2 regions of the Alkalibacterium indicireducens genome follow, and region 1 is predicted to be linked to the other one. Evidence: predicted binding sites of a transcription regulator. Region 1 holds the regulator's gene; the other holds the start of a gene.
What was found. Region 1 encodes LexA, which represses DNA repair genes until DNA is damaged. Its sites were predicted from a motif close to CNAACANNTGTTNG; they were not measured.

Region 1 (10,966 bases):
CCCGAATATCAATGCATTTGAACGCTTAGTTGAACAAGGTACTGAGCTGATCGTGACTGTTGACAATGGGATCGCTGGACACGATGCGATTAATAGAGCGAATGAACTAGGGATCGATGTCATCGTAACCGATCACCACGAATGCCCGGAAAATCTTCCACAAGCTTACAGCATTGTACACCCTAAGCATCCTGAAGGCAGTTACCCGTTTAAGGAACTCGCAGGGGCCGGTGTCAGTCTGAAAGTAGCGCACGCCCTTCTTGGAGAATTGCCCGAAGAAATGATCGAACTGGCTATGATCGGAACGATAGCAGATGTAGTGTCTCTAACTGATGAAAACAGGGCGCTCGCTTACTTCGGCTTGAAGTTGATCAGACAGACCCAGAGAGTTGGGCTTCAGAGTCTATTAAAACAAGCTGAAATCTCCAGGGAAGACATTGATGAAGAAACGATCGGCTTCAGGCTTGCTCCTCCTGTCAATGCCGTAGGACGTTTAGGGGATGCCACGATGGTTGTCGACCTTCTCACTACATATGATGAGAAAAAAGCAGAGGACCTAAGTAGAAAAGTGATGGAGAAAAATAGTGAAAGAAAAAATATAGTCAGTCAAATTACCGGCGAAGCATTATCTAGAGTTGATGCACAGCAAAATGATCAAGTTATTGTATTAAAAGACGAGAATTGGCATCAAGGGGTGCTGGGTATCGTGGCCAGTAAAGTGACTGAAAAGACTGGAAAACCAGCTCTCATATTTTCTGTTGACCAGGACACTGGGATAATGAAAGGCTCAGGTAGAAGCGTGTCCGGTTTCAATCTGTTCGACTGTATGCAGCAGACCAGTCATCTCCTGAGAAATTTTGGTGGACACGAAATGGCCTGTGGTGTCAGCCTTGAGTTGACCAATCTGGAAACCTTCTACGACGCACTCCAGAAAAGTGCGAAGAATCTAGCGGGAGATAGGGCACTGAAGACTGAACTGACAATTGATGTTACGGCAGAATGGGAAGATCTGTCCATCGACCTGATTACGGAACTTGATCAGCTTAGACCATTTGGCCAAGATAACAGAAAACCTCTATTTAATATTTCTTCTGTCGTCCCAGAAGGGGCTCGCTTGATAGGGGCGAATCAGGATCACTTAAAATCGCTCGTTACTAAAAATGATACTAAAATGGATATGATCGCATTTGGCGCTTCAGACTGGTTTGAAGTGTTCAAATCCCAGCCGGAAATAGATATTGCTGGATATGTGTCGATCAATGAATGGAATGGAAACAGAAAGGTTCAGATCCAGGCTGTCGACTTCAAATCCAGAGAAAAAATAGCCATCGACAGACGCCAGTCAACTTTAAAGTCGGAAGTGTTCCTCGATTCTGAAGGCCATTATGTATTCTTTCAGAAAGCAGTATATAATAAGTGGCAGGAACAGATTCATCCAGAAGCTACCTGTCAGTTGGTGGACATGAGCACTGAGTTATATTCGGTCAGCAAAACGACTAAAATAATTGTTGTTGATACTCCAGACCAACTCGAACTTTTCCGGACTGTGTACAGGAATTATGTGAAGCAGTCTTTCTACTTGTATCTTTATTCTCCAAATGAGTACTATTTTAAAGGCATGCCGAAACATTCAACGTTCTCATCTTTGTATAAATGGCTGCGAACAAAGGAAACAGTCGATCTGTCAAAAGACACCAGGGAACTGGTGACTAAGCTCAACATCGATAAAGAAGTCGCTAAATTCATGTTAATGGTGTTTTTAGAGAACGAATTTGTTACAATAGAGGATGGAAAGGTGAGAGTCGTTGCCGATCCGGACCCGAAAAAACTGGAAGACACCAAGACGTATAAAAGACGGCTGGAACAGATTGCTGTTGAAGAAAAATTGGTTTACAGCTCTTTTAACGAATTGATGACTGCCATAAATGACACAAACTAAGTATGTGTAAACATAACGGAGGATTATAAATGGATTTTAAACAATATATTGCTGATGTACCTGACTTTCCTGAAGGGGGGATTGTGTTTAGAGATATTTCTCCACTGATGGCCGATGGTGAAGCTTACAGAGAAGCAACCAGACAGATCGTTGAATACGCTAAAGGAAAAGGGGTCGAAATGATCGTCGGTCCTGAGGCCAGAGGGTTCATCGTCGGCTGTCCTGTTGCCAATGAACTGGGAATTGGATTTGCACCCTGCCGTAAAAAAGGAAAGTTGCCTAGAGAAACTGTCGAAGTGAGTTACGGACTTGAATACGGCAATGATATCCTTCAGCTCCATAAAGATGCGATCAAACCAGGTCAAAAAGTGCTGATCACAGACGACCTGCTTGCTACTGGAGGGACCATAGCTGCAACGATCGAACTTGTAGAAAAGCTGGGTGGAGAAGTTGTCGGTGCGGCATTCTTTATTGAACTTGCTGATTTAAAAGGTCGCGATAAAATTGAAGGCTATGACATTTTTAAATTAATGACTTACTAAATACTGAAAACCCCCTCTCGAGTGAGAAGGGGTTTTTTATTAGAATATATGGCTTCTATATAAAGAAATAACTTTTCCGAGAATTTTTACATCATTAAGGATGATAGGGTCAAGTGCATCATTTTCGGGCTGAAGTCTGATATGATTCTTTTCTTTGTAGAATCGTTTACAGGTTGCTTCATCATCTTCAGTCATGGCAATGACAATATCTCCATTACTTGCACTTTCCTGTTTTCTAACGATAACCTGATCGCCGTCTAGAATACCAACATTCATCATACTATCTCCACGGATAGTCAGCATGAACAGATTGCCTCTGTCTAGCTCCAGGTCATTTGGAATCGGGAAATAATCTGTAGCTTCCTCAATAGCAAGGATAGGTTCGCCGGCAGTGACTACTCCTAGTAGAGGTATTTTGTCCTCTTCATCTATTCCCAGTTTATCCAATCCGGCTTTAGTGAACTCGATCGCTCTTGGTTTCGAGGGGTCTCTTAGGATGAATCCATTTTTTTCAAGACGTGCTAAATGTCCGTGAACTGTTGACGTTGAAGAGAGAGCTGTCGCCATCCCGATTTCTCTCACAGTGGGAGGATACCCTTTCTTCTTCACCTGGTTATATATATATTGTAGAATTTCAATTTGTTTTTCACCTTTACGGCCTCTAGTGGTCATTACTCACCCTCACTTTCGGAATAATTTATATGAACAACTGTTCTATTGTTATCAGTATAGCATAGGGCAGACGCTAATTCAAACGGATGTTCGAATAAAGGAAGCAGGTTCCAGCCGAATCTTATCTACCACTTTTTATTCAGGAATGTTATGATATAAGGTGTAGGACTTGCAAGAATAGAGAACTGAGGAGGATTCTATGTTAGAAAAGAAAAAACTGGACAGAATTAACGAACTCGTTAGAAAAGAAAGAAGTGAGGGTCTGTCTCAGGAAGAAAAAGATGAACAGAAAGCACTGAGAGAAGAGTATATCCAAGCTTTCAGGTCCGGCATGAAGAATCAGATCGAAGGGATGAAAGTTGTGGATCCCGACGGAAATGATGTCACTCCAGATAAAGTGAAAGAGATTCAGAAAGAAAAAGGCTTGCATGGCCGGGACGAGTAAACAGCCATATTCGTAATAACTGCAGAATAGATTGAATTAAAGCGCTAAAAATAGTACAATAATGTAGTAAGTTTAAATTTTAAACAAACGAAAGGGTTGAAGTTCATTGTTCGATAAAACAGATCAAATGGCCGTCGATACGATTCGTACATTAAGTATTGATGGAGTACAGGCAGCCAATTCCGGTCACCCAGGGTTACCTATGGGAGCAGCTCCTATGGCGTATACATTATGGACCCGTCACTTAAATGCTAATCCGAAAAATTCGAGATGGTTCAATAGAGACCGTTTTGTCCTTTCAGCAGGACACGGATCTATGCTTTTATACAGCCTTCTTCATCTATCAGGCTATAACGTGTCTATTGATGATCTTAAAAACTTCCGTCAATTGGGAGGGAATACACCAGGACACCCTGAAGTGCATATCACAGATGGTGTCGAGGCAACTACTGGTCCTCTAGGTCAAGGCGTAGCTAATGCAGTAGGAATGGCAATGGCAGAAGCACACCTGTCTGCTACCTATAATAAAGGTGACTATAACATCGTTGACCACTATACTTATGCACTGTGTGGAGACGGAGACCTTCAGGAAGGTGTTTCTCAGGAAGCTGCTTCTCTGGCTGGTCACTTGAAATTAGGCAAACTGATTATGCTTTACGATTCCAACGATATCCAGCTTGATGGACCGACTTCAAAAGCGTTCACTGAAAATGTCGGTATGCGTTTTGAGGCTTACGGATGGGAACATATCCTGGTTGAAGATGGAAACGATTTAGAGGCCATCGATGCTGCAATAACTAAAGCGAAAGAATCCACCGATAAACCAACACTTATCGAAATCAAAACAGTCATCGGATTCGGAGCAACAAATGCCGGTACGCACAATGTTCACGGTGCACCACTTGGACCTGAAGGGGTAAAAGCTGCTAAGAAAGCATACGGCTGGGAAGGCGAAGACTTCTACGTACCTGAAGAAGTCACTAAGCGATTCAAAGAGCACATGATCGATAAAGGTCAGGAGCTAGAAGATAAGTGGAACAGTCTACTTGATGAATACCGCAGTGCTAATGGTGAACTTGCGAATCAGTTCGACCAGGCTTTATCTGGAGAGCTTCCAGAAGGATGGGATGCTGAACTGCCTTCATTTTCTGAAGAAGATGGAGCAGATGCAACACGTAACTACAGTGGAAAAGTGCTGAATGCTATTGCTGAAGCTGTCCCTAACTTCTGGGGTGGATCTGCCGACTTGTCAGGATCGAACAAGACTATGATCAGTGGTGTTAAAGACTTCCAGGCTGGTCAGTATGACGGACGCAACATCTGGTACGGCGTAAGAGAATTTGCTATGGCAGCTGCTCTAAACGGCATCCTGCTTCATGGGGGAACGAAATCTTACGTTGCTACATTTTTCGTCTTTACAGATTATCTGAGACCAGCGGTACGTCTGGCTGCACTATCTGAAATTCCGGCTATCTATGTCATGACACATGACTCAATTGCCGTAGGTGAAGACGGACCGACTCACGAACCTGTAGAACAGCTATCCAGCTTCAGAGGAATGCACAATCTGACTGTTCTTCGTCCGGCTGACGGTAACGAAGTAGCTGCAGCTTGGGAAATTGCTGTGACATCAACTAACCGTCCAACTATGCTTGTGCTGACTCGTCAAAATCTTCCTGTTCTTCCTGGAACTAAGGAAACAGCGAGACAAAATGTCAAGAAAGGTGCTTATGTCCTTTCTCCGTCTGAAAGCGACACACCTGATGGTATCCTGATTGCTACTGGATCTGAAGTAACATTAGCTGTTGAAGCGCAGAAAGAGCTGAAAGCACAAGGGCACGATGTATCAGTAGTCTCCATGCCAAGTTTCGATCTGTTCGAACTTCAGTCTGATGAGTACAAGGAATCTGTTCTTCCAGCTGCTGTAAAAAACAGAGTAGCTATCGAAATGGGATCTCCATTCGGCTGGCACCGCTATGCTGGACCTGAAGGTAGGATTCTTGCGATCGACAAATTCGGAGCAAGTGGTAATGGTGAAGCTGTTGTTGAAGCTTACGGATTTACTTCTGAAAATGTTGTCAACACGTATCTTTCAATGAAATAATGTAACTGAAAAGTCTGAAAGCCACCTGTATTCCTGCTGGAGCACAGGTGGCTTTCAGCATGTTGTGAATAAAAACCGGAAGACGGGCTGGCCAGTACTTCCCTCTCTAAGTCAATTGATGGTATAAAATAGCTTTTTAACATATAAAGGTTTATTTCTCCACATTTATTGTGTAAAATAGTTCAGTGAGCAGATATGTCTATGTCTGCTGTATGGTTACAGTATCGATTTTTGAAAGGAGTGAACAAGATGAGCACAGGCCTTGCTATTGTACTAATTATTTTAGCTCTGATCGCCGGACTGGTCGGAGGATTCTTTATTTCCAGAAAATATATGATGGACTATTTTGAAAAAAATCCGCCAATCGACGAAAACATGCTGCGTATGATGATGCTTCAAATGGGACAGAAACCTTCTGAACGTAAGATCAATCAGATGATGAGTCAAATGAAATCTCAGCAGAAGAGCGCAAAGAATAAAAAGAAAAAATAAGTAAGGGACGGACAGAATAAAACGCTGTCCGTTAACATTTGACACAATATGACAATATGTCATATTGCTTTCACAATCGACTAAGCTAATGGGAGACGACGATATGGGGATATTTAAACGACTGAGCTGGTTTTTCAAACAGGAGAAAAAATCCTATCTGGTAGGAATAGGTGCACTGATCATCGTAGCGCTGCTCCAGCTGATTCCACCGAGAATTATAGGCATTGTAGTCGATGAAATAGATATGGGTATAATCACACAGGAATCGCTGCTTACGTGGCTGCTGATTCTGTCTTCCACTGCAATCGGTCAGTATGCTCTAAGGTATTTATGGCGGGTGCGTATCTGGGGAAACGCTGCTAAACTTGAACAGATCGTGCGTAAGCAGCTGTTCAATCATTTTACAAATATGGATAATGAGTTCTTCCAGAAATACCGTACAGGTGACTTGATGGCACATGCAACAAATGACCTTCGTGGTCTTAGAATGGTTGCAGGTGGAGGGATTCTTACGATGGCTGATGCAATCAGTGTCGGTCTGACCACTTTGCTGGCAATGATTTTTTTTGTAGACTGGCGCCTGACACTTCTGGCGATCATTCCACTGCCATTATTAGCCATGACGTCTCGTGTGCTCGGGAAAAAGCTTCACCTGCGATTCAGAGACGCTCAGGCTGCCTTTTCGCATCTGAATGATAAAGTTCAGGAGAGTATTCAGGGGATCAAGGTAATCAAGACGTTTGGACAGGAAAAAGAGGATATAGAGCAATTTTCAAAACAGACTGACAATGTCGTTGAAAAGAACAGATCAGTATACAAAATCGATTCACTTTTTGATCCGGCGATTACGTTTATCATGGGGATTTCATATTTCCTGACGATACTTGTAGGAGGCTGGCTGATTTCAGACGGAGAAATATCTGTCGGAGATTTCGTGACGTTCATCAATTATATCGGAATGCTCGTTTGGCCGATGTTTGCTATCGGACGTCTGTTCAACATTATTGAAAGAGGATCTGCCAGTTATGACCGGATCGAAAATCTGCTTAGAGAAGAGACATCAATAGTGGAACGTCAAGGGGCGATAGACAAACCGGTTTCAGGAGAGTTGTCTTTTGAACTTGATTCCTTTTCCTACCCTGATGAGGAAGGGACCACCCTTAAAAACATCCACTTCACGCTTGAAGCTGGCGGGACATTAGGTGTCGTTGGTAAAACGGGAGCAGGTAAAACAACGATTCTTAAGTTGCTTCTCAGAGAATATGATGGGTATAAAGGCAGGATCAGGTACGGGGGATATGACATACGTGATTATACCCTCGATGCGTTATTGAAACATATAGGCTATGTGCCTCAGGATAACTATCTGTTTTCAGATACGATAAGAGAAAATATCCGCTTTGCAGATCCGACCTTGTCTCAGGAAGCTGTCGAAGCGGCAGCTAAACTTGCCGATATTCATGATGATATTCTTGCGATGCCGAATGGATATGACACGGAAGTAGGCGAGCGGGGCGTGTCACTTTCCGGGGGGCAGAAACAGCGAATTTCAATTGCCCGGGCTATCCTCATCAATCCGGAACTGATGATTCTTGATGATTCACTATCGGCTGTCGATGCGAAGACTGAGGAAAGTATCCTGTCAGGGCTGAAAGAACTGCGCAGAGGACAGACGACGATCATTGCGGCTCACCGTATCAGCTCAGTCATGCACGCTGAAGAGATCATCGTTGTCGAAGACGGTGAAATTGTCGAGCGCGGGACGCACAATTCGTTGCTTGCACAGGATGGATGGTATAAGGATATGTATGAACAGCAGCAGCTGGTAAGGGAACTGGAAGGGGGAGAGGGCTAATGGAACAGCAGGAACTACAGAAAAGACGAACGATTCCGTTTAACGAACAGATGAGTATACTGAGACGCATCCTTACATTTGCCTCACCTTACAGAAATCAGTTTATACTGGCTATATTTTTCAGTGTAGCTCTTGCAGTAACTAATGCGGCACTCCCCCGAATCATTCAGGTTTTCATTGATAACCACCTGACAGTCGGTGGCGTGACGATTCAGACGATTCTCTTCTTCGCATCTCTTCACTTTGGTGTGACGATCGTTAGAATGACTGTCTGGTATTTCGAATTGTATATCTTTAATATGGCTTCAGAAAAAACAGTACAGAACATAAGAAATCAGCTGTTCACCAAACTTCATAATCTAGGCATGCGATTCTTCGATCAGACCTCTACTGGCTGGATCATTACGCGAGCTACAAATGATACTGAAGCAATGAAGGACTTCTGGCACGTATTTCTGACGATCATACAAGGGGTGTTTGGGGTCATCATCTCCCTTGGGGCAATGTTCCTGCTGGATGTAACTGTGACACTGTGGATCCTTATCTTTGCACCGGTCCTGCTACTGGTCATCAGATTCTATCAGGTCTATAGCTCACGCACTTACCATGAAATGAAATCCAAGCTGAGCCTGCTGAACACAAAACTTGCAGAAACCATTAACGGGATGTCAGTGATTCAGCAGTTCAGACAGGAAAAACGGCTTCAGAAGGAATTTGAAGAGACAAACCAGTCCTACTTCAATTCTCGTTTCTCCATGGTCAGAATCAACGCCTTGCTTCTGAGCCCGGTCATTAACATGCTGTATACTCTTGCTGTTGTTCTGATCCTGGCACTGTTCGGGTTCGACGCGTTGACCAGCCCGATTGAAGTAGGAATCATTTTTGCCTTCACATCATATGCAAATGATTTCTTCAGACCATTGACCCGGCTGATGGATAGTCTGAGTCTGTTCCAAGACGGAGTTGTTTCAAGCAGCCGCATCCTTACAGTTATGGATAACGAAGAGTATGTGCCGGAGCAGGACGACGATCCTGAAGCGCAGATCACTGACGGCAAGATAGAGTTCAAAAATGTAAGCTTCTCATATGACGACGAGAATTACGTTCTGAAAGACGTTTCGTTCACTGTAAATCCAGGAGAGACTATTGCGCTTGTCGGTCATACAGGGAGCGGAAAGTCTTCGATCATAAACGTGCTGATGCGTTTCTATGATTTCCAGAAAGGGGACGTGCTGATCGATGAGCAGTCCATCAGATCCTTCCCTATGCGGGAGCTGCGTCAGCGTATAGGTCTGGTCCTGCAGGATTCCTTCCTTTTCTACGGAACAATCAAGGACAACATCCGTTTGATGAACGAGGCTATTACAGATAGAGAGATAATTGAAGCGGCACGATTTGTTCAAGCCGATCAGTTTATCGAAGAACTTCCAGGTCAATATGATGCGCGGGTTGTTGAGAGAGGGGCCAGCTTCTCCAGTGGTCAGAAACAGCTGATCTCATTTGCCAGAACGATTGTAAGGGACCCTAAAATCCTAATCCTCGATGAAGCAACAGCAAATATCGATACAGAGACGGAGTCGCTCATTCAGGAAGGTCTGGAACGCATGCGTCAGGGACGAACGACTGTGGCGATCGCTCACCGACTGTCTACGATCAGAGATGCTGATCAGATCTTGGTACTAGATAATGGACATATTATAGAACGCGGGACCCATGACGAGCTGATTGAACGTGGCGGTTCATACAGAGATATGTACGAATTGCAGAACATCGGTCTGCAGTGATAGAAATATACTAGCAAATAAAAAAAGCCTTATCCACATCAGCCGGTAAACTGGTTGATCTCTGGATAAGGCTTTTTTCTTATTTATGGTCTTCAGAATCTAGAGAGACGAACGCATCCTGTATTTTTTCGGAATAATAAGCAGTGACGTCCTTGATGCCTTCTATTTTACGTTCAACCATGAACGGTTCTCCGAAGCGTACGGTTGCTTTCTGACGTTTCAGCAGGTCTTTGAATGTATACGGGCCGTGATAGACAACAGGTACAATCGGTTTTTTACTCATTTTTGCTATCGTAACAGCGCCACCTTTAAGTTCAGTGGAATGTCGTGTTCCTGTGGGGAAGATCACCAGGCCAAGATCGGTTTCCTTCAAAATCTTGACTGGGGTCTTGATGGCACTTGGGCCAGGATTTTTACGGTCAACAGGGAAAGCGTTCATTTTTGTAATCAGCCACTTAAAGAGTGGGTTCTTGAAAAGTTCTTTTTTTGCCATGAAACTGAATTGCTTGGGCGAGGCGGCAAGTACTAAATATACCGGATCGATCCATGAGCGATGAGGTGCTATAAGAATATAGTTATCGTCTTTAGGCAGGTTTTCCTTGCCCTGGACTTTATATCGTCCGTTTAAAGTCAGTATAAGCAACCTTACAATTAATCTTACAAATGAAAAAAACACTAGAGTCCACTTCCTTTTTAGGTTCTCAGTATAGTATGCGATAGAACTGGAAAATGTGCAAGAAAAAAATTAACTGAGAGTTGCATTTTAAGAGTATATGTAGTATACTTATAAGCGGTGCAAAAAGCACCAAATTTCACACCTGAGTGGATGGATTGAATGGTGCTCTATTGCCATGGAGTGTTCAAACAGATGAAGCTCGGGGAGGAAAAATATAAAACCAAATGGAGGAATGACAAATGGCAGTTGTATCAATGAAACAATTATTAGAATCAGGTGTTCATTTCGGTCACCAGACTAGACGCTGGAACCCTAAGATGAAACCATATATCTTTACAGAAAGAAACGGCATCTACATCATCGACTTGCAGAAGACTGTTAAGCTGATCGATCAAGCTTACAACTATGTCCGTGATATTGCAGAAGATGGCGGAACAGTTCTTTTTGTAGGAACTAA
Region 2 (10,966 bases), on a different contig from region 1:
TCACGTCATGCACAAATTACTTAACTATCTTTTTCATCTTTTTCGATTTCAACTGTTTTTGCCTTGTAGGCGTCCACTGGTGTTCCGTCAGAATCTTCATCAAAAATAAAAGATCCGTTGCTGTAACGGTCACTGTAGGAATAGTCTTTCGGCACAAGAAGCTGACTGGTATTCTTGTCCGTGACGATCGTCCATTCATTCTGATCGTCATCTACATCGATTACAAGAGACACTCGATGAGGTTTGTTCTTCAGTTCTCTTAGAACCAGCAGTCCCCTCTTCGCTCTAGAAATCAGGTCGAAATCCTTCGCATTCATTTTCTTGACTGCACCTCTATGTGTTACCAACATGATGCTCTTGTTCCCTTCTTCAGGGTTGAACACGATTCCGTTTACCACATGATCAGTTTTCTTCAAATTGATCGATTTTACTCCACTAGCTCCGGCACCTACTGTAGACACTTCCGTTAAATTATAACGTAAGCCGAATCCAAGGTGAGTAATCAGGAAGACGTCCAGTTTACTGTCATCGTCAATTAGATAGACGGACAGACATTCGTCAGTTGCTGATTTTAGTTTGACTGCTGTAGCAGACCGCGAGCGGTAAGTCCGTTTTGGTTCGTACTCAGATACTAAGGTCTGCTTGATGTAGCCTTCCTTGGTGATAAAGACGAAACGCTGCTTGTCGCTGAAGTCATCCAGTCCGTAGGCTGCAATGATTTTCTCGTTTGGTTCCAGGCCTATGCTTTGAGATATGTGATGACCAAGATCTTTCCATTTAATATCTGGAATTTCATGGACTGGTCGGTTGATCACGTTCCCTCTGGAAGTAAACAGGACAACCTGCTCGAGCGTCGACATCTTTTCTGTAAAGAGCGAGTAGTCTCCTTCTTTCAGTCCAATTTCTTCGGGAGTAGATGCTCCGTAAGATCTCAGACTGGTTCTCTTAAGGTAGCCATCTCTGGTGACAGAAACAATCACTTCTTCTTCAGCAATCAGCACTTCTTTTTCTACTTTTAATTCTTCAATTTCTTCTTCAATGACTGTTTTACGGTCCTGGGCATAAGTCTTACCGATTTCCTTCAATTCTTTTCGAATGACGTTGTTCAGTGTCTTTTCGTCAGTCAGGATCTTATTGTATTCATCGATCCGGGTATTCAGTTCTTCTGCCTCTTTCTGCAGCTGTGTGATATCTGTATTAGTCAGGCGGTAAAGCTGCAGACTGACAATCGCCTCTGCCTGCATGGCAGTAAAATCATAGGCTTTGATGATATTGTTTTTGGCATCAGCTTTGTTGGCACTCTGTCGAATCGTCTTGATCACCTGGTCTAGAATGGAAATAGCCTTGATCAGACCTTCAACGATGTGGGCCCGTTTCTTATCTTTGCTTAACAGGAATTTCGTACGTTTAATAATGACATCACGCTTATGCTTCAGATAGGCATTCAGTATTTCTCTAATGCCAACTTGTTGAGGCCGTCTGTCACTGATGGCAATCATGTTCAGATTATAGGAGACCTGAAGATCTGTGTTCTTGAACAAATAAGTCAGGATTCCCGCTGCTGGTGTATCTTTTTTCAGCTCGATTACGATACGCAGGCCAGTACGGTCCGTTTCATCTCTGACGTCAGCTATGCCTTCAATTTTTTTATTTAAACGTATCTCGTCCATTTTACGCACAAGGGTCGCTTTGTTGACTTCATACGGGATCTCTGTAATGACGATCTGTTCTTTTCCGCCTCTCAAAGACTCGATTTCAGTCTTGCTCCTGACGGCTATTTTCCCCTTGCCAGTCTTATAAGCAGACTTAAGCCCCTTGACTCCTTGAATGATGCCACCAGTAGGAAAATCAGGGCCTTTGATGAAGTCCATCAACTTATCTATTGATGCATTAGGATGAGACACCAGATACACGCAGGCATCGATCACTTCTTTGAGATTATGTGGCGGGATGTCCGTCGCGTAACCTGCAGAAATCCCTGTTGCTCCATTAACCAGGAGATTTGGAAAACGAGCTGGAAGAACAGTTGGCTCGTTCGTCGTATCATCGAAGTTGAGTACCAGTTCGACCGTTTCCTTATCGATATCCTTAAGCAGTTCAGAGGCGATTTTAGACAGTCTCGCTTCCGTGTAACGCATAGCTGCAGGTGGATCGCCATCCATGCTTCCGTTGTTCCCATGCATATCGATAAGTGGCGTCTTCATCTTCCAGTCCTGACTCATCCTTACCATTGCTTCATATACACTGCTGTCGCCGTGCGGGTGGAAGTTACCGATGACGTTACCGACAGTCTTGGCAGATTTTCTGAACCCTTTATCCTGAGTGTTGCCTTCAGAAAACATGGCGTAAAGGATACGTCTCTGAACAGGTTTAAGTCCGTCTCTGATATCCGGAAGGGCCCGTTCCTGAATAATGTATTTTGAGTACCGGCCGAACCGGTCACCCATGACCTCTTCCAAGGTTAGTTCTTGTACTTCTGCTCGATCTTTTGTCATGTCAATCATTCAAACCTTTCTTGCTATTGGATTGTATTTTCGAGTTCATCCATAACCTCGTTCGTTTCGAGAATGCTTCCTTCTTCTTCCAGAGAAAACTCGACATTGTCTTCGATCCATTTTCTTCTCGGATCGACTTTATTCCCCATCAGAACAGACACGCGGCGTTCTGCCTGGGCGAGATCGTCGATCGTTACTCTGATCAGCGTTCGGGTAGAGGGATCCATCGTGGTTTCCCACAACTGGTCGGCATTCATTTCTCCCAGTCCTTTATATCGCTGGATCATGTAGTTCTTGCCAAATGACTTCAGCAGCTTGTCCAGTTCTTCATCAGTCCAGGCATATTCGATAACTTCACTCTTCCCTTTACCTTTAGATACTTTGTAAAGAGGAGGAAGTGCAAGATAGACTTTTCCTGCTTCGATCAGTGGTCTCATGTACCGATAGAAGAATGTCAGAAGCAGCACCTGAATGTGGGCTCCGTCCGTATCAGCATCTGTCATGATCACGATCTTGTCATAGTTGCAGTCCTTCAAATCGAATTCGGGACCGACACCAGCGCCGATCGTATAGATCATTGTACTGATTTCTTCGTTCTTCAGAATGTCCTGCATATTTGCTTTTTCAGTATTGATGACTTTCCCTCTAAGTGGCAGTATGGCCTGGAACTTTCTGTCCCGTCCCTGTTTGGCTGAACCACCCGCTGAGTCTCCCTCAACCAAATAAAGTTCATTTTTGCTGGCGTCTCTGCTTTGGGCAGGAGTCAGTTTGCCGGACAGTAGGGTCTCTTTGCGTTTGCGCTTTTTGCCGTTTCTGGAGTCTTCCTTGGCTTTTCTGGCGGCTTCCCTAGCCTCTCTAGCCTTAATGGCTTTACGCACGATCTGCTGGCTCATTTCGCCGTTTTCAGCCAGGAAGAAGTTAAACTGCTCCGATATGATTGTATCGCAAGCGGTCCGTGCTTCCGGAGTACCCAGCTTGCTCTTGGTCTGACCTTCAAACTGAAGCAGACTTTCCGGTATGCGGACTGAAAGAATGATTGCGATTCCTTCCCTGACATCCGTTCCTTCCAAATTGTTGTCTTTCTCCTTCAACAGGCCGACTCGTCTTGCATATTCATTGAATGTTTTCGTGATAGCCGTCTTTGAACCGATTTCGTGGGTTCCCCCATCTTTTGTGCGCACATTATTGACAAAGCTTAAAAGGTTTTCGGAGTAACCGTCATTGTACTGGAAAGCACACTCGACTTCGATCCCTTTGTACGCACCTTCGAAATAAGCGACCGGGGACAGTGTGTCCTTTTCTTCATTCAAGTAATGAACGAACTCCTTGATCCCCTCTTCATAGTGAAAAGATTCTTCCGCCTCCTTGCGCTCATCAGACACATTGATGGTCACGCCCTTCAGCAAAAAGGCAGATTCCCTAAGTCTCTCGCTGAGGACACTGAAAGAATATTCTATCGTTGAGAAGATTTGCGGATCCGGCTTAAACTGTACCGTCGTCCCGGATCCTTTTTTACCGACCTTTTTTTTAGAAAGTTTACCGACCGGTTTCCCGCCGTTTTTGAATTTCTGAACATATTCGTGACCGTCGCGCCGGACAGTCACTGTCAGCCATTCGGAGAGCGCGTTTACCACCGAAGCCCCTACGCCGTGTAGGCCACCGGATGTCTTGTATCCTCCGTCCTGACCAAACTTCCCCCCGGCATGAAGCACAGTGAAAATCACCTGGATCGTCGGGACACCTGACTGGTGCATCCCTGTCGGCATGCCTCTTCCATTGTCCTTGACGGTAATACTGTTGTCTTTGTGGATCGTGATATCGATTTCGGAACCGAATCCGGCCAGAACTTCGTCCACTGCATTATCCACGATTTCGTAAACGAGGTGATGCAGCCCCCTTGAGTCTGTCGATCCGATATACATACCCGGTCGCTTTCGGACTGCTTCAAGCCCTTCAAGTACCTGAATTGATGTATCATCATATTTATTTGCTGCCATTGACACTACCCCTCGCAAAGTTATTCATTTGATTCGATTGTTATAAACATTTCAAGCAACCATTACTATGATACCATAAAAATGGGAACCTAAAAACTCAATAAGGAAGCGAACGCATGTTTTTATGTATTTACCTTCTTTCAGGACCAGGATCCTTTTTTTTAAAAAAAATCATACACTCCCTGCATGGAAGTCAGTGTGCAAATGCAACTGTCCCAGCAGAAAGGCATGATTGTATAATAGTTTCAGTAATTTTTCAGTAACAAGTGCAGCGGAATGATGGATATGATTATGATCAGCAATGCCCCGGGGGCTGCCTGAGCATACATAGCTTCTGAGGCATGATAGTAGACCCGGATAGCCAGCGTTTCAAAACCCGGCGGTCTCAACATAAGCGTCGCGGGCAGCTCTCGAATCGTGTTGACAAAAACAAGAGCCCCGCCTGCCAGAAGACCGGGCATCATAGAGGGTAACGTGACGTAAAAGATGACTTTCCAGGTAGAATAACCCAGGCTTCGAGCTGACTCATCCATGCGAGGAGAAATCATATTGATTGCCGCTTCGCCTGATTGCAGTGCCTGAGGCATAAACCGGATCACTTGAGCAATAATCAGCAAGAAAACGGTATGATAGAGCACGGGTATATGATTATTGAAAAGAGACACAAGTCCAAGTGCAACAATCACCCCAGGTAAAGCGTAGCCTGTGTAGCTGGACTTGTATATAAAGTTACTGACTGGTGAAGGATTTCTTGAATAAAGGTATAAAATCGGCACCGAAAGAATAATACTGAACAGGGCTGAAAAACTGGCAATTGTAAAGCTGTTCAGCATGTAGCCTGCAAAGGAGCTGTTGATCAGACCTTGACCGGCCGCAATCACTGTCCAGTAAATCAGTACCACTACTGGAAGAAATACAGATAAGAAGAATATCCCACCGACAAAGAACAATGCAGGATACTTGCCCCAGCCTAATCTCAATAGGCGTACATCCCGAGCCGTTCCACTGGACTGATAAAACACTTTTTTTCGGCGAAGTGCTTTTTCAATGATCAGAACGAGAACAGTCAAGGCAATCAGCACCAAGCTCAGCACAGCGGCTGACGGGATATCAAAACCGACACGCTGAAAGAATATGGCTGAAGTAAACGTCACGTAGCGCATCATTGAGACGGCACCAAAGTCGCCCAGCACATACAGGAAAGCCAGCACCCCCCCGGCACCCACTGCCGGTAGGATTAGCGGTAAATTGACTTTGAGAAAAATATAGAATGCTCCTCGCCCCATCGACCTGCCTGCTTCTTCATAGGTCTGACTCAGTTTTCTAAAAGCTGAACTGGTAATCAGAAAAACATAAGGATAGGTAAACAAAGTCATAACTAGCAAAGTTCCTGAAAAAGAGAACACGTTGTAGGACAGATTCAGCTGGTCGCTTCCAAGCCTAGCCAGCAACCTGAAAAGCATGCCTCTCGGCCCAAGGATATTGATGTACGCCACTGCACCAATGTAAGGTGGAATGACAAGCGGAACAGCCAGAAGCCAGCGCCAGATTCGTCTGCCTGGCAGGTCGGTCCGTGTAATTAGCCACGCCAGACCTACGCCGATAACTATACTGCCGATTGTTACTGAAGTGGCTAGCGATAGCGTCCTCCAGAGCAGATTGGGTATGCGCGTACCGATAAGTCTGAGCCAGCTCGCCCTTCCTGCCGTCAAGGACTGGTATACAACGTAAATCAGCGGAATAGACATCACAAGGGCAACACTTATGGCAGCAAGCAGCAGCGAAACATTAGGTACATTCCCGTTCCAAAAATGACGATTGTATTTTCTGATCATAGAGGTCAGTTTGCGGCCTTTATGATCATCTGCTGTTTTTCTAACTGCCATTTTTCCACCTGCCCCATACTGTTTTTCCTGATAAGCTTTAATCTTACTGGTTGATTATCTTAGATTCAAGTCTAAACCTGCATCTTCGATGAGGTTGCGTGTATCTTCAAAGTAGTTTCCAAGTTCCATAAGCCGCATATCCTGAAGCTGAAGCTCATCCAGTCTGACTGCTTGCTCAAATGGAGGCTCGAGGTCTCTGTTCATCGGAACTTCAAGCGATTCACCGACAAAGGCCAGCTGATTTTCCTCTTCCATCAACCAGTCAAGGAAGATGTCAGCCGCTTCCGGATTTGGGCTGTTCTCCAAAAGGCCTACACCCGCTGCATTGACAATGGCACCCATTTCGCCTTCACCTTGGTCCGTATATACGAAACCGACGTTGTTAGCGGTAGGTTCCATCAGTTGCTGGTGATAATAGTAGTTGTTAACCAAGCCAAAGGCATGAACCCCTTCACCAACAGCTCTTCTAATGTCTCCGTGCCCCTCAAAGATACCTGCTGCATTTTCCTGGATAGCATCGACCCAATCCCGTGTTCTCTCATCGCCCCATTCGTGTCTTAAGGCAGATACATTGGAAATCATGCCACCATTTCCGCCCCGAGTGATTGCAAAACCATTCGAAACATCTGAATAGTCATTTTCCAGCAAATCTTCCATCCGACTCGGTACATCCGCTTCGTCAATCATGTCCTTGTTGTAAATAAATCCACGCGCTCTGGAAGATAAAGCAATCCATTCATTGTTTTCTGCACGATAGGCTGCTTCGATGGACTCCACATTTTCAGGCTCTGTCGGACGCAGCAGGTCTTCTCTTGCTAAATATTCCATAGATCCAATGTCATTTGAAATAAAGACGTCTGCCTGGACATTTCCGCTCTCTTCCATGATTTGAAGCGGTTCGATACCGTGCAGGGCACTCACTTCTATACCCGTGTCCTCTTCAAATTTATCCAGCAGATCTCCAACAAAAATCTCGTTTCGGGAGGAATAGACAACGAGTTCCTGAGCCTCTCCATCCGTTGCTCCTTCACTTTGACAACCCGCCAGTACAGTTAATGACGCACCTGCAAATAAAAGCTTAAACATTGAGTTATTCATAAATCATGACCACCTTATCATTTTAATTGAGAACGATTATCAATCTCAATTAAAATGATACTCGAAACATTTGAGCACGTCAATCTTTTGTTTGTCTATTCACAAGTCAATGTTCATTATTATTCGATAACGGTAATGTCTTTACTTGATATATCAAACCTTACCTGTTCATTAACCTCTATATCAAAGCTTATCGGTGCATTAATGAGCAAGGGTGTCGGAGCCAAGCTACTATGACCTTCCGCTGTCAGATGGATCTCCTGAGAATCGCCCCCATAGACAATCCGATCAACACAACCGCTGTACCTGCCCGTTTCAGACACCGCGATGTTTTCAGGACGAATAGACAGCATCACCTTAGACAGAGCCGGCTGAAGGATCCCTTCCAGCTGATCAAACGTTCCAACACTAGTGTTTATACTCTGGCCGTCTTTACTGACCACACCCTGAAGGAGATTGGTTTTCCCGACGAACTGAGCGACAAAGCAGTTGGAAGGACAGCGATATAGTTCTTTCGGCGTGGAAACTTGCTGGATCGTTCCATCTTTCATGACTACGATCTTATCAGCGACGGCAAAGGCGTCTTTTTGATCATGGGTGACAATGATTGCGGTCGCATTAGCCTTCTTGAGAATCGAAGAAATATCGAACCGCATTTTTTCTCTCAGACTGGCATCAATATTACTGAAGGGCTCATCAAGAAGAATAACGTGTGGCTTAGGTGCAAGCGCCCGTGCGATCGCTACACGCTGCTGCTGACCTCCTGACAGTCTGGACGGAATCATATCCGCATAGTCTTCCAGTTCGACCAGTTCAAGCATTTCATTGACCCGTTTAATTTTCTGACTTCTTCTCATGTTCTTCAGACCGAACATGATATTTTTAGCCACAGTCATATGAGGAAACAAAGCATGTTCCTGGAAAACCATGCCGATCCCCCGTTTTTCTGCAGGTGTCACGTCGGACTCAGACACGATATACCTCTGATCGACCTGAATCGTACCCCCAGAAGGGTTTTCAAAGCCGGCAATCATTCTCAGCGCGGTAGTTTTACCGCATCCACTTGGCCCAAGCAAAGAAACGATTTCTCCTTTATTTATACTGAAACTGATCTGATCGACCGCAGGAGCCAGGTTCCCCTCGAAGCGTTTGGTCAGATTATTGATATGAATAAATGACATGTGAAAAACTCCTACTCTTATGCGTTCGTCCGTATTGAGAAAGATTATCAATTAAAAAAAGTATAGCATAGATTGTGAACAAATAACATACGTCTCCTTATTTTGCCTCATTAAATTCATAGAATTATAAAAAACAGTTCCTACCTGTTCACATCAGTAAAAATCATGGTAAACTGGTTAATAGTGGAGTGCATCAGCTAAGGAGGAAATAAGTTGACGGAAATTATTGTAATCATTATGGCCTATCTGCTGGGTTCGATCCCATCAGGGGTGTGGGTAGGCCAGCTTTTTTTTCAGACCGATATCAGACAGCACGGTAGCGGAAGCTCCGGAACGACCAACACGTTTAGAGTGCTTGGGAAAAATGCCGGGACGGTTGTATTGATTCTGGACATAGCCAAAGGTACGGTTGCAGCCTTTCTGCCTGTCTGGTTCGGTCTTTCCCTTCATCCGATGATTGCTGGTATCTTTGCTGTAATCGGGCATGTATATCCGATATTTGCCGGTTTTAAAGGTGGGAAAGCCGTCGCTACAAGCGCCGGAATTGTGCTCGGCGCTCAGCCTTTACTCGCTTTAGGGTTATTGATCATATGGGGAAGCATTTTATATACATCCAGCATGGTCAGTCTGGCCAGTATCATCACAGCAGTGATTGCCGCTTTGGCTTCTCTGTTTTTAGGTGATTTAATCTTTGCAGTGATCATATGGACAGCCATGGTACTGGTCCTGGTCCGCCACCGGTCAAATATTGAGCGGATAAGAAAAGGTGAAGAAAATCGTGTGCCATTTGGACGGAACCGTTCAGGCAGCTAATCGGGTCATATATCCGGAAAAGAAATAAAGAAAGCCGGCAGGAATAAATATTCCTGCCGGCTTTCTTTATATTCTTCTATAAGATAAAGGAGCTAATGCGGATCAGAATTTCTGACCCCGCTATCCAGTTTAGTGGACTGGATCTAGAAAAGGGCCCGCTACGCAATTTTTGCCTTGAGCCTTGGCCCGGTATAAATTACGGTCTGAGCATGTAACCAATTCTTCAACCGTCTGCCCGCTTTCATAAAGCGTAAACCCTATACTGACTGAAACAGCTTCATTCATCAGAAATTCATTGTGAATCACTGCCAGGCGGCAGCCATTTAGCTTTGCTTCTTCTACAGAACAGTTAGGAAGAATCAGAAGAAACTCTTCTCCTCCGTAACGGCCGGCCACTCCTTGGTCTGACAAGCTGTCTTGCAGCGTCCTGGCCGTTTCCTTAAGAACATAGTCCCCAAAGACATGACCTTTATTATCATTGACTTGCTTAAAGTCATCGATATCGACCATGGCAGCTACTAGAGACTTCTTATTTATGCCACTCAAGGACATTTGCGCCTTAAGCTGTCCCATAATCGACCGTCGGTTACAGATGCCTGTCAAGTCATCCTGGTCCATCAGCTGAATCAAAGTAGCTGCCAGATCTTCAAGGTTTCCTTCTTTTTCTTTCCTGTGCGTGATGTCAAACACGATCCCCGACGCAAAGAGTGGGGACCCGTCCGTTAGTCTTCTGGTCACTTTTCCCCTATCGTAGTACCATTTCCAGCTGCCATCTTTGGCCTGGATCCGGTATTCCACTTCGTATACCGGCGTAAGCCCTTTGAGATGGTCGGACATTTGTTCCATAATCCGGTCATAGTCTTCGGGATGCAGTCGGCTGGTAAAAAAATCATAAGGAACCTTTACTGGCAGTTCCTCCTTGGTGTATCCCAGAGCCTGTGCCTTAAGCGGGTTAAACATGACTTCATTGGTCTGAACATTCCAGTACCAGTGCCCCAGGTTTCCTCTCCAGGGATAATCCAGCCGAACTTCCGCCTCTTTTTCTTTCAGCAATTCCTGAATAAAGATCGCCTGTGAGTCGATCTGGTCGATCAGTTCTTTTTTAGATAGCCCATCAACTGACTTATCCCTCATCTGTCCCCCACTTTTCTTCGGCCAATTTACAGAATGTAACGGCTGAGATCTCTGTCTTCTACAATGTGGCCGATTTTATCTTCTACATATTTCTCAGTGATCTTGACTTCGCCCATGCTCATATCAGGGGATTCAAAGAGCAGATCTTCCAGCAGACGTTCTAAAATCGTATGCAGACGTCTGGCACCGATATTTTCTGTCGACTCGTTGACTTCAAAAGCGATGTGGGCAATCTTTTCGATCGCATCCATCGTGAAGACAACTTCGATATTTTCAGTTCCCAAAAGTTCCCGGTACTGATTGACTAGCGCATTCTGTGGTTCTGTCAGGATTTTGACGAAATCATCAGCCGTCAAGTCGTT

Region 2: a site for LexA is predicted at 4,602-4,615, ahead of parE (DNA topoisomerase IV subunit B). Genes of this name have one in related genera too.

Annotation. Positions count from the first base shown of each region.
Region 1 is NZ_BAAADA010000042.1:65,117-76,082, reverse strand. Features, by position in the region: gene recJ (single-stranded-DNA-specific exonuclease RecJ) at 1-1,939, shown strand, start outside; gene ABFX15_RS03075 (adenine phosphoribosyltransferase) at 1,969-2,481, shown strand; gene lexA (transcriptional repressor LexA) at 2,521-3,153, opposite strand; gene ABFX15_RS03065 (DUF896 family protein) at 3,353-3,598, shown strand; gene tkt (transketolase) at 3,705-5,702, shown strand; gene ABFX15_RS03055 (YneF family protein) at 5,952-6,194, shown strand; gene ABFX15_RS03050 (ABC transporter ATP-binding protein) at 6,298-8,049, shown strand; gene ABFX15_RS03045 (ABC transporter ATP-binding protein) at 8,049-9,833, shown strand; gene ABFX15_RS03040 (lysophospholipid acyltransferase family protein) at 9,913-10,509, opposite strand; gene rpsB (30S ribosomal protein S2) at 10,749-10,966, shown strand, end outside.
Region 2 is NZ_BAAADA010000196.1:16,618-27,583, reverse strand. Features, by position in the region: gene parC (DNA topoisomerase IV subunit A) at 21-2,495, opposite strand; gene parE (DNA topoisomerase IV subunit B) at 2,519-4,492, opposite strand; gene ABFX15_RS10910 (ABC transporter permease) at 4,738-6,378, opposite strand; gene ABFX15_RS10905 (extracellular solute-binding protein) at 6,433-7,476, opposite strand; gene ABFX15_RS10900 (ABC transporter ATP-binding protein) at 7,596-8,657, opposite strand; gene plsY (glycerol-3-phosphate 1-O-acyltransferase PlsY) at 8,871-9,470, shown strand; gene ABFX15_RS10890 (sensor domain-containing diguanylate cyclase) at 9,600-10,604, opposite strand; gene hslU (ATP-dependent protease ATPase subunit HslU) at 10,631-10,966, opposite strand, start outside.